Regions from separate parts of the Paenibacillus sp. V4I9 genome, predicted to be linked through region 3. Evidence: riboswitches for the same ligand, from Rfam matches in the RefSeq annotation. Region 3 holds a riboswitch; each other region holds the start of a gene.

Evidence for each region. Region 3 has a riboswitch for cyclic di-AMP ahead of QFZ81_RS03915 (stalk domain-containing protein). Riboswitches for the same ligand answer to the same signal wherever they lie in the genome.
Region 1: linked by a shared signal. The riboswitch ahead of QFZ81_RS32665 (C40 family peptidase) and the one ahead of QFZ81_RS03915 (stalk domain-containing protein) in region 3 are both predicted to bind cyclic di-AMP.
Region 2: linked by a shared signal. The riboswitch ahead of QFZ81_RS16470 (CAP domain-containing protein) and the one ahead of QFZ81_RS03915 (stalk domain-containing protein) in region 3 are both predicted to bind cyclic di-AMP.

What each region holds. Positions count from the first base shown of each region.
Region 1 covers NZ_JAUSZE010000001.1:7,084,021-7,086,284, reverse strand. The annotation lists gene QFZ81_RS32675 (hypothetical protein) at 1-149, opposite strand, end outside; partial or broken gene QFZ81_RS32670 (DMT family transporter) at 212-533, opposite strand; guanidine-I (ykkC/yxkD leader) riboswitch at 623-725, opposite strand; gene QFZ81_RS32665 (C40 family peptidase) at 867-1,343, opposite strand; cyclic di-AMP (ydaO/yuaA leader) riboswitch at 1,347-1,485, opposite strand; gene QFZ81_RS32660 (hypothetical protein) at 1,653-2,264, opposite strand, start outside.
Region 2 covers NZ_JAUSZE010000001.1:3,529,917-3,532,180, forward strand. The annotation lists gene QFZ81_RS16470 (CAP domain-containing protein) at 242-892, opposite strand; cyclic di-AMP (ydaO/yuaA leader) riboswitch at 898-1,030, opposite strand; gene QFZ81_RS16475 (DinB family protein) at 1,173-1,643, opposite strand; gene QFZ81_RS16480 (hypothetical protein) at 2,085-2,264, opposite strand, start outside.
Region 3 covers NZ_JAUSZE010000001.1:812,025-814,288, forward strand. The annotation lists gene QFZ81_RS03905 (GNAT family N-acetyltransferase) at 1-154, shown strand, start outside; gene QFZ81_RS03910 (hypothetical protein) at 248-418, shown strand; gene QFZ81_RS03915 (stalk domain-containing protein) at 553-1,344, opposite strand; cyclic di-AMP (ydaO/yuaA leader) riboswitch at 1,349-1,500, opposite strand; gene QFZ81_RS03920 (hypothetical protein) at 1,663-1,953, shown strand; gene QFZ81_RS03925 (PspA/IM30 family protein) at 1,980-2,264, shown strand, end outside.

The DNA.
Region 1 (2,264 bases), 6.3 Mb from region 3:
CCGACGTTTCTGTACCAGTACTGAAACGAATCGTCCAATTGCTGCTCTCGGTTGCGATCCTCGTTAACATCGGAGTCAACTTCTAACCCCTCCCCGAGAAACTGGTCATTACGATTCTGTTTTCGATTGATATCATCAGATGTATTCACGTTGAATTTCCCTCCTTGTATGGCTTAATCTGCATAGATAGGGTCCGATTTATTCAAAATCCCTAATGCCCAGAAGTAAATTTAAGACCTAGAACACCAACTAAGATCAGAATCATGAACAAGATCCATTGTTAAACTAATGGGTTCATCTAGAAAAAGGGTGCCGATAATAATCGCACCGACAGCACCAATGCCGGTCCAAGCCGCGTATGCTGTGCCGATGGGAAGAGTTTTCGTGGCTGCCGCTAGAAAATAAAAACTTACAATCATCCCTGCGATCGTGACGCTGGAAGGAACTAAACGTGTAAAACCATTAGAAAATTTCAACGAGATCGCCCATACTACCTCAAATACACCTGCAATGACGAGATATAACCATGCCATGATGAATCACTCCTCTTGAATTTGTTATACGTACCTATTAAGTCGCAAAAAAAGGAAAAAGCCCGGGAGTTATATCGCTAAAGCGATATGACTCCCGGGCTTTTTCCCCTCCGTGACCACAGCGTATTCGCTGTGTGTTTCCCCTTGGACCAGACTGGCGATGAACGCCACGGAACCCTAGAAAACGACATGCCGTTATTATAGAACGGCTAACATTCGATGTCAAGTTACAAGCTTCTCTTTATACGCTATGCCTCCGAAATGAATAAAAGCCCTGAAAGCTGCTCTTTCGAGCGGGGCTTTCCGGGCTTCATTCATGAATCGTGCAAGAATTTACTTGGATTCAGCAGTTAATTGGTTGTAGATATCATCCCACAGAACACGTCGGGCTGATACATACCGCTTCGCGTAATAAGATTGGCTAAGTTTGTTTTTCACTATACCTTCATTGGATGCAGAGTGAATGAATTCACCGTCTCCAAGGTAGATACCTACGTGAGAGATACCTTTGCCGCCGCTTGTGTCAAAGAACACAAGATCACCTTTGCGAAGATCCTTTTTGTCAATCCAGTAGCCTTCTTTATTCTGAGATGCTGAGCTATGCGGAAGGTCAATGCCGAATTTGTCGAAAACGTATGCGGTGAAACCAGAGCAGTCAAAGCCTCTTGTTGTCGTTCCCGCATCTCTGTACGGAATTCCGAGCAATCCGTCAACCGTTTCATCCAAAGTGGATTGTGACGCAGACACACTTCCTAAACCTACACTCAAAAACAAAACAAGACTAAAAACAAGAACAACAATCTTTCTCAACTGCTTGTCTCCTTCCGGTGCCTACGAGGTTAGCTGGAGGGTTCGGTTGAAGGTTCCCTATGATCCCTGTCTTGCAAGATCAATTCACCCGGTGTGGTTCCCCCGTTTCCCCAAAAAATGGGGAATTCGGCATGAAATATTTGGTTTTTTGATGCTAGTCCTTGTAATTCGTCATAAACATCGAAATTCCTCCTTTTCTATGCATTTTGTCTTAAAAATATGTCAATAGTTCGGAAAAGAGACAAAAAAAAGCCCCTTTTGCAAGGGGGAGAACCAATATAAGCCAACTTTAACTTATTTTATTTGTTTTTAACTGTCCATTTTTGCAGAAAGAAGCTGATATTGGGATGTTATGGCCCACATTTGGATGAAAATGTGGAAAAGCGGGAAGAGCTGATAAATGATTAGCGCTACCAGACCTGCCCAGATGTAAGTTGCAGTGACAGTGACCCCTGCCAATAGTCCCGAGACGAGCAGGAGGATAAGCGCAAGCCCGATAATAGGAAGAAAACTGCGAACGAAAGTGATGACGGTGGACAAAATGCCAAGTTTGGCAGCAACCGCGAATTGTACGTACATAAAAAGAAGATGTAAGAGAAAGCCATAGACGAGCAAGCCCAGAAACCAAGGCAGCAATTGGAGAACTGCTTGCTCATACGAAGTGGTATGTGCGAATTGTTTTTGCGCTTTAGGAAACAGCCATACGAGCGGCAGTAAGGAAAGCGAGATTCGAACGACATACGCGATTAGGAATGGGAGCATGAGCTCCTTGATGCCTCGGAAAAAGCGATAGCCGGCATTTTGCTGGGAATGGGTCAGCGAATAGTAGACGCCGCTATTTAACATGGGGGTGAGCAGCATGCGAATAACAAGTAGAGCAGCCAGCCACCAGAGGTAGGAATGGCTAAGATCGGTTTTGAC
Region 2 (2,264 bases), 2.7 Mb from region 3:
TAATTGTGGTTGTTTAAATATTACCATGGATTGGAAATTTGATGAACATCGCCGATAAGCGATGTATATAAAGAAAGAGGGCTAGTTATCCTAGACCCTCTTTTTGCGTTTTAGATTATCTAATCGACTCTGTAACAATGGGGCAGGTCGATCTATTTGTGTCCCATACAAGTCAACAAAGAGCCTAAAATGGCATGCAAAAAGACACACATATCGTGTGCCTTGAATGTTTAGAAAAAAGCTAGTTACTTATAAATTCCTGAACCCACTCACCATTATAAAAGACAACACCAATTTGGGTGAAGTTGGGGCTTAGAATGTTTTGACGATGACCCGTGCTGTTCATCCAAGCTTTCATGACAGCTTCAGGCGTTTGTTGACCTTTTGCAATGTTTTCACCTGCATAGGAATAGCGAATGCCGTATTTGCTCATCATATCAAAAGGAGACCCATAGGTCGGAGAAGTATGATCGAAATAACCATTGTTGTACATATCCTTCGCTTTGTCCAAAGCCATTGCGGTAAGTGCGCTATTGCTGGTTAATGGACGCAGTCCTGCTTTAGATCGTTCCTGGTTAACTAAGTTAACGACTTGGCTAGCATAAGTTGATTGGGATGGCGCACTCGTAACTGGCGTTTTGGTACCTGCATTTGTGCTCGTGCTGCCAGGAATGTTGAGGCTCATACCAGACCAAATCACGTTAGGATTGGCAACCTGAGGGTTTGCCTTAATAAGCGAAGATAAGCTGATGCCATACTTCTTGGATATTAACCACATGGTATCATTGCCTGATACTGAATGGGTTGCTGATGCGGCCATTGATGCGCTCGAACCTACGAGGACGCTCAATCCTATTGCGCCGGTAACCACAAGCTTTTTGTAACGTTTCAAAATAAACCTCTCCTTTTTGCGGCCTGCGAGGTTAGCTGTCGGATTCGGATCAAAGAGTAATCACCCGGCCGCTGACGCGGCTTCACCCCAAATAATGGGTCCCCCGTGCTTCACATGAAACTTCGGCCTTCTGAGTTATTTGATCCACATGGATCTCACAAATTGTAACATGTGAAATCATAGAGAACATGACTCAAAATTTTCCAAGAGCATTTTGTAAGTGGCATTAGTCGTTTCTTCTTGTCCAAAACAAGTGAATTCCCATCACCACCAACCTCATTCAGTCCCAAATTTGAGGCCGATCGATTCCAGCCGTTCGCATATAATCTAGCAGTTGCCCGGTGTGAACGGATTCGTGGTATGCGATCCTCATTAACATATCTCCTAAACTTCGAACATACCCTACGTCACTTCGATTAATTTTAATATTTGACAAATCCTCAGGAGTGAACAATTTAACGGTATTCAAGAATTGTTCTCTGTACACTTGTGCGAATATCAGTTCATCCTCCACCGAAGAAAATTCCCGATTGTCATAAGGAGAATCATAAGAAGGCAAACTTCCACAATTAAGTAATGCAAGATGATAATAATGCTCGCCATCCAATACGTGTCGGATCATTTCTTTCATGCTTAAGGCTTGTGCATCAGGCCTCCAATCCAGCATAGTTAGAGGAATAACGCTCCACACTTTTATACTTCTACGTCGGACTTCTTCCAAGTTCAATATAACAAGTTCTATCCCGTTAATGATTAACACTCCTTTTAATTTCTCAATAATCCATACCTATTTGTTTTATATACATGCAGTTTTCTCATACGAACAAATATACAGTACATTTGTTCGTATGTAAATAATACCTTATTCAATTAGCCTGCCCAGTTAATCTATTTTGGCGCCATAAAATGTTTCATTTTGTCGACAAATCCGCGTAAATAAAGATTCTATAACACCCTGACATCGCTGAGGCTGATGGCGTAAGGACGGTATCGTTCTCTTCTAGTGTTTGCCATGGCACCACGTCTTGAAATACTTTGCGAAATCAACTCATTTATGTTATTGCTAAACCCAGTTTCTTGCGAAACCTCGCCAAACGAATGTCGCATCAATTCGATGATATGAATGGCGGCCAGTTTCATGAATTGTTCTTCGTTTTTGCAAAATGGCGTACAGTCAACTGCGAATCTGGCTTCAAATGAACGTACAGCGCCAAGCGTTCCATTCGTAATCAGTTACGTCATAAGGTCTTCCATTGCTTCCGAAACGCAAAAGAGCAGCTTTTGATCGATCCAAACTTCGTGTAGCAATTCCAATTATTTCCGCTCCGGCTTCAATGGCTGAAGGGAAAATATTCGTTGATGCATGAAAACC
Region 3 (2,264 bases):
CTGTAACATTCAGACGTTGACGGCTTTGCTCATGGGTTATCAGAAAGCAGGATTCATGGCCCGAATTGAGCGTCTTCAAGGCTCTGATGAACTTGTTAGCCGGCTGGAAACTGCTATTCCGCGGCGGACAACCTATTTAGCGGATTTCTTTTAAAAGTAATATAAGGAACAACGCTAGTTCCAGATAACTGGGATAAAATGCAAGCCACCTTCTCATACTAACTATGAGACAATGGAGGTGAATGCTATGCCCAAAAATGACGCCGATCCCAAGTATGACCGCGAAGATAACCGAGCAGATAAGAAAAAGAATCAGCAGAATAACGCTAATTTCACCGAAGAGGCGCAAACGCTATCGAGCAACAATGCCGCTGATTATGTCCCAAGTTTAAATGGTATCCCCAAAAATCAAGTTTAAGTAACTGCAGGCTGCTCTTCTCGTCACTATATGATGGGAGAGCAGCTTTTCTGGTTTTACCACCTGAAATAAAAAAAGCTGATTTCTTGAGATCATAATCTCAGAAACCAAGCTTTTTTTTGATATCAGCCGTTTTAATTGGATAGTTTGTACACTTTAATGATTTGGATACCAAACTTCTTTAAGGATTGCTTGGATCCTGGGATAAAGATATCAAGACGTTTGCCTTTGATTGCACCGCCTGTATCTGTTGCGTAAGCATACATGCCGCCTGCAGGTAGGCCATTGAAATTATAACCTTCTATATAGAGCTTAGTTCCTAGAGGAATCACGTTCGGATCTACAGCAACGGTTCCAATACCTAATGGATTACCCATATAATCAAAAGCTCCGTAGCCGCCATTCTCAGATGGATCTGCTGAATAGGCAGTGGATTGAAACAATTCATAATCTGGCGCATGCTGATTGCCATCTTTACTTAGAATAGCTAATTTGCTGCTTGCATCCCACTGAACGGGAATATCTGATGCTCTGCTTAGAAAACGAAGAGGCACGTATACGCGTCCATTTTGGAATTCCGCATGTGTATCCATCTCGACACGGTTGCTATCGATTTCAGCTTCTTTTTGTCCCGATACTAAGGTGATCGAATGTTTGTTGTTATTTAGCGTGACCTTGATCTCATCGCCTTCTTTTTGCCACTTCACGTCATAACCAAGCTTCTCCGTTACGAAACGAATCGGCACTTGGGTGGCATGATTGTCATCCAGAAAAGGCTGAGCATCCGGAAATTGAATCAGTTCGTCATTGACTTGCACTTTCACATCCATTTCAGCGGCATGCGCCGTAAATGGCGAAAGAAAGCCTCCTGCCAAAACCGTTAAAGACACAGCAAGGCTAGTTAACCCTTTAGTAATTGTATGCAATTGGTAATCCTCCTTCATAAGCCTTCGAGGTTAGTTGACGGGTTCGGGAAGAAGGTTCTCCCTAGTCTGCTCCGATGAAGAGCAAATATTCACCCCATGTAAATCGTCCCCCGTACCGGCACTTTGTCTGTGCACCGGACTCGGCTTCAAATAGTTTAGCATCCGAGGCTTGACGGGGCAACGGCCAAAATATGGATGGAGGTCTTAGAGGGTACTGGACTTAGGTCTAGGTACAAAAACAGTCGCGAGTCCGTTTTGACATATCGCTGTTTCAGGTACGATAGAAGCATGAAGAACACGTGAAGGGCGGTAAGCAGAATGAGTATGGATCGATCGAAAGGGCTGGCACTGGTTTTAATCACGGCAGGTTTACTTATTTGTTTACATCAGATGGGTGGTCATATTCATTTAATGGGGTTGTTATTCCCGGCAGCTATGCTTGGATTAGGCTATGTAGGTATTAAGAACGGAAAGAAAATTGGATGGTTTATCGCCGGCTTGGGCGGCTTGATACTGATCATTAAACTATCGGGCTTCATCGCGATTGCGTTCGCAGCATGTTTAGTGGCGTATGGTATTCATTTATTGAAGAAACGAAATGAATTTTAAATCTTAAGAGTATGGGGTGTAACTTCATGAATATATTGAATCGGATTGGCAAAATGGCTGAGGCTGCTTGGCAAGAAACGGCCGGCAAGCTTGATCACCTTGAACGGGGGAACAGTGTGATAGAGAAGCTGGAACAGCGCTATCAGGAGGCGCTGAAGCGAACCATTGAGCTGCGAAGCCACTGTGTGAACGCAGAGGAGATGGCGCAGCTGCGCGGCGAGCAAGCCGAGCTGGCGATGCGCGCCGGCGATGAAGAGCTCGCGCGGCTAGCGCTGCAAGAAAAGCAGCGCGAGGAAGCCGCTTGCGAGCAC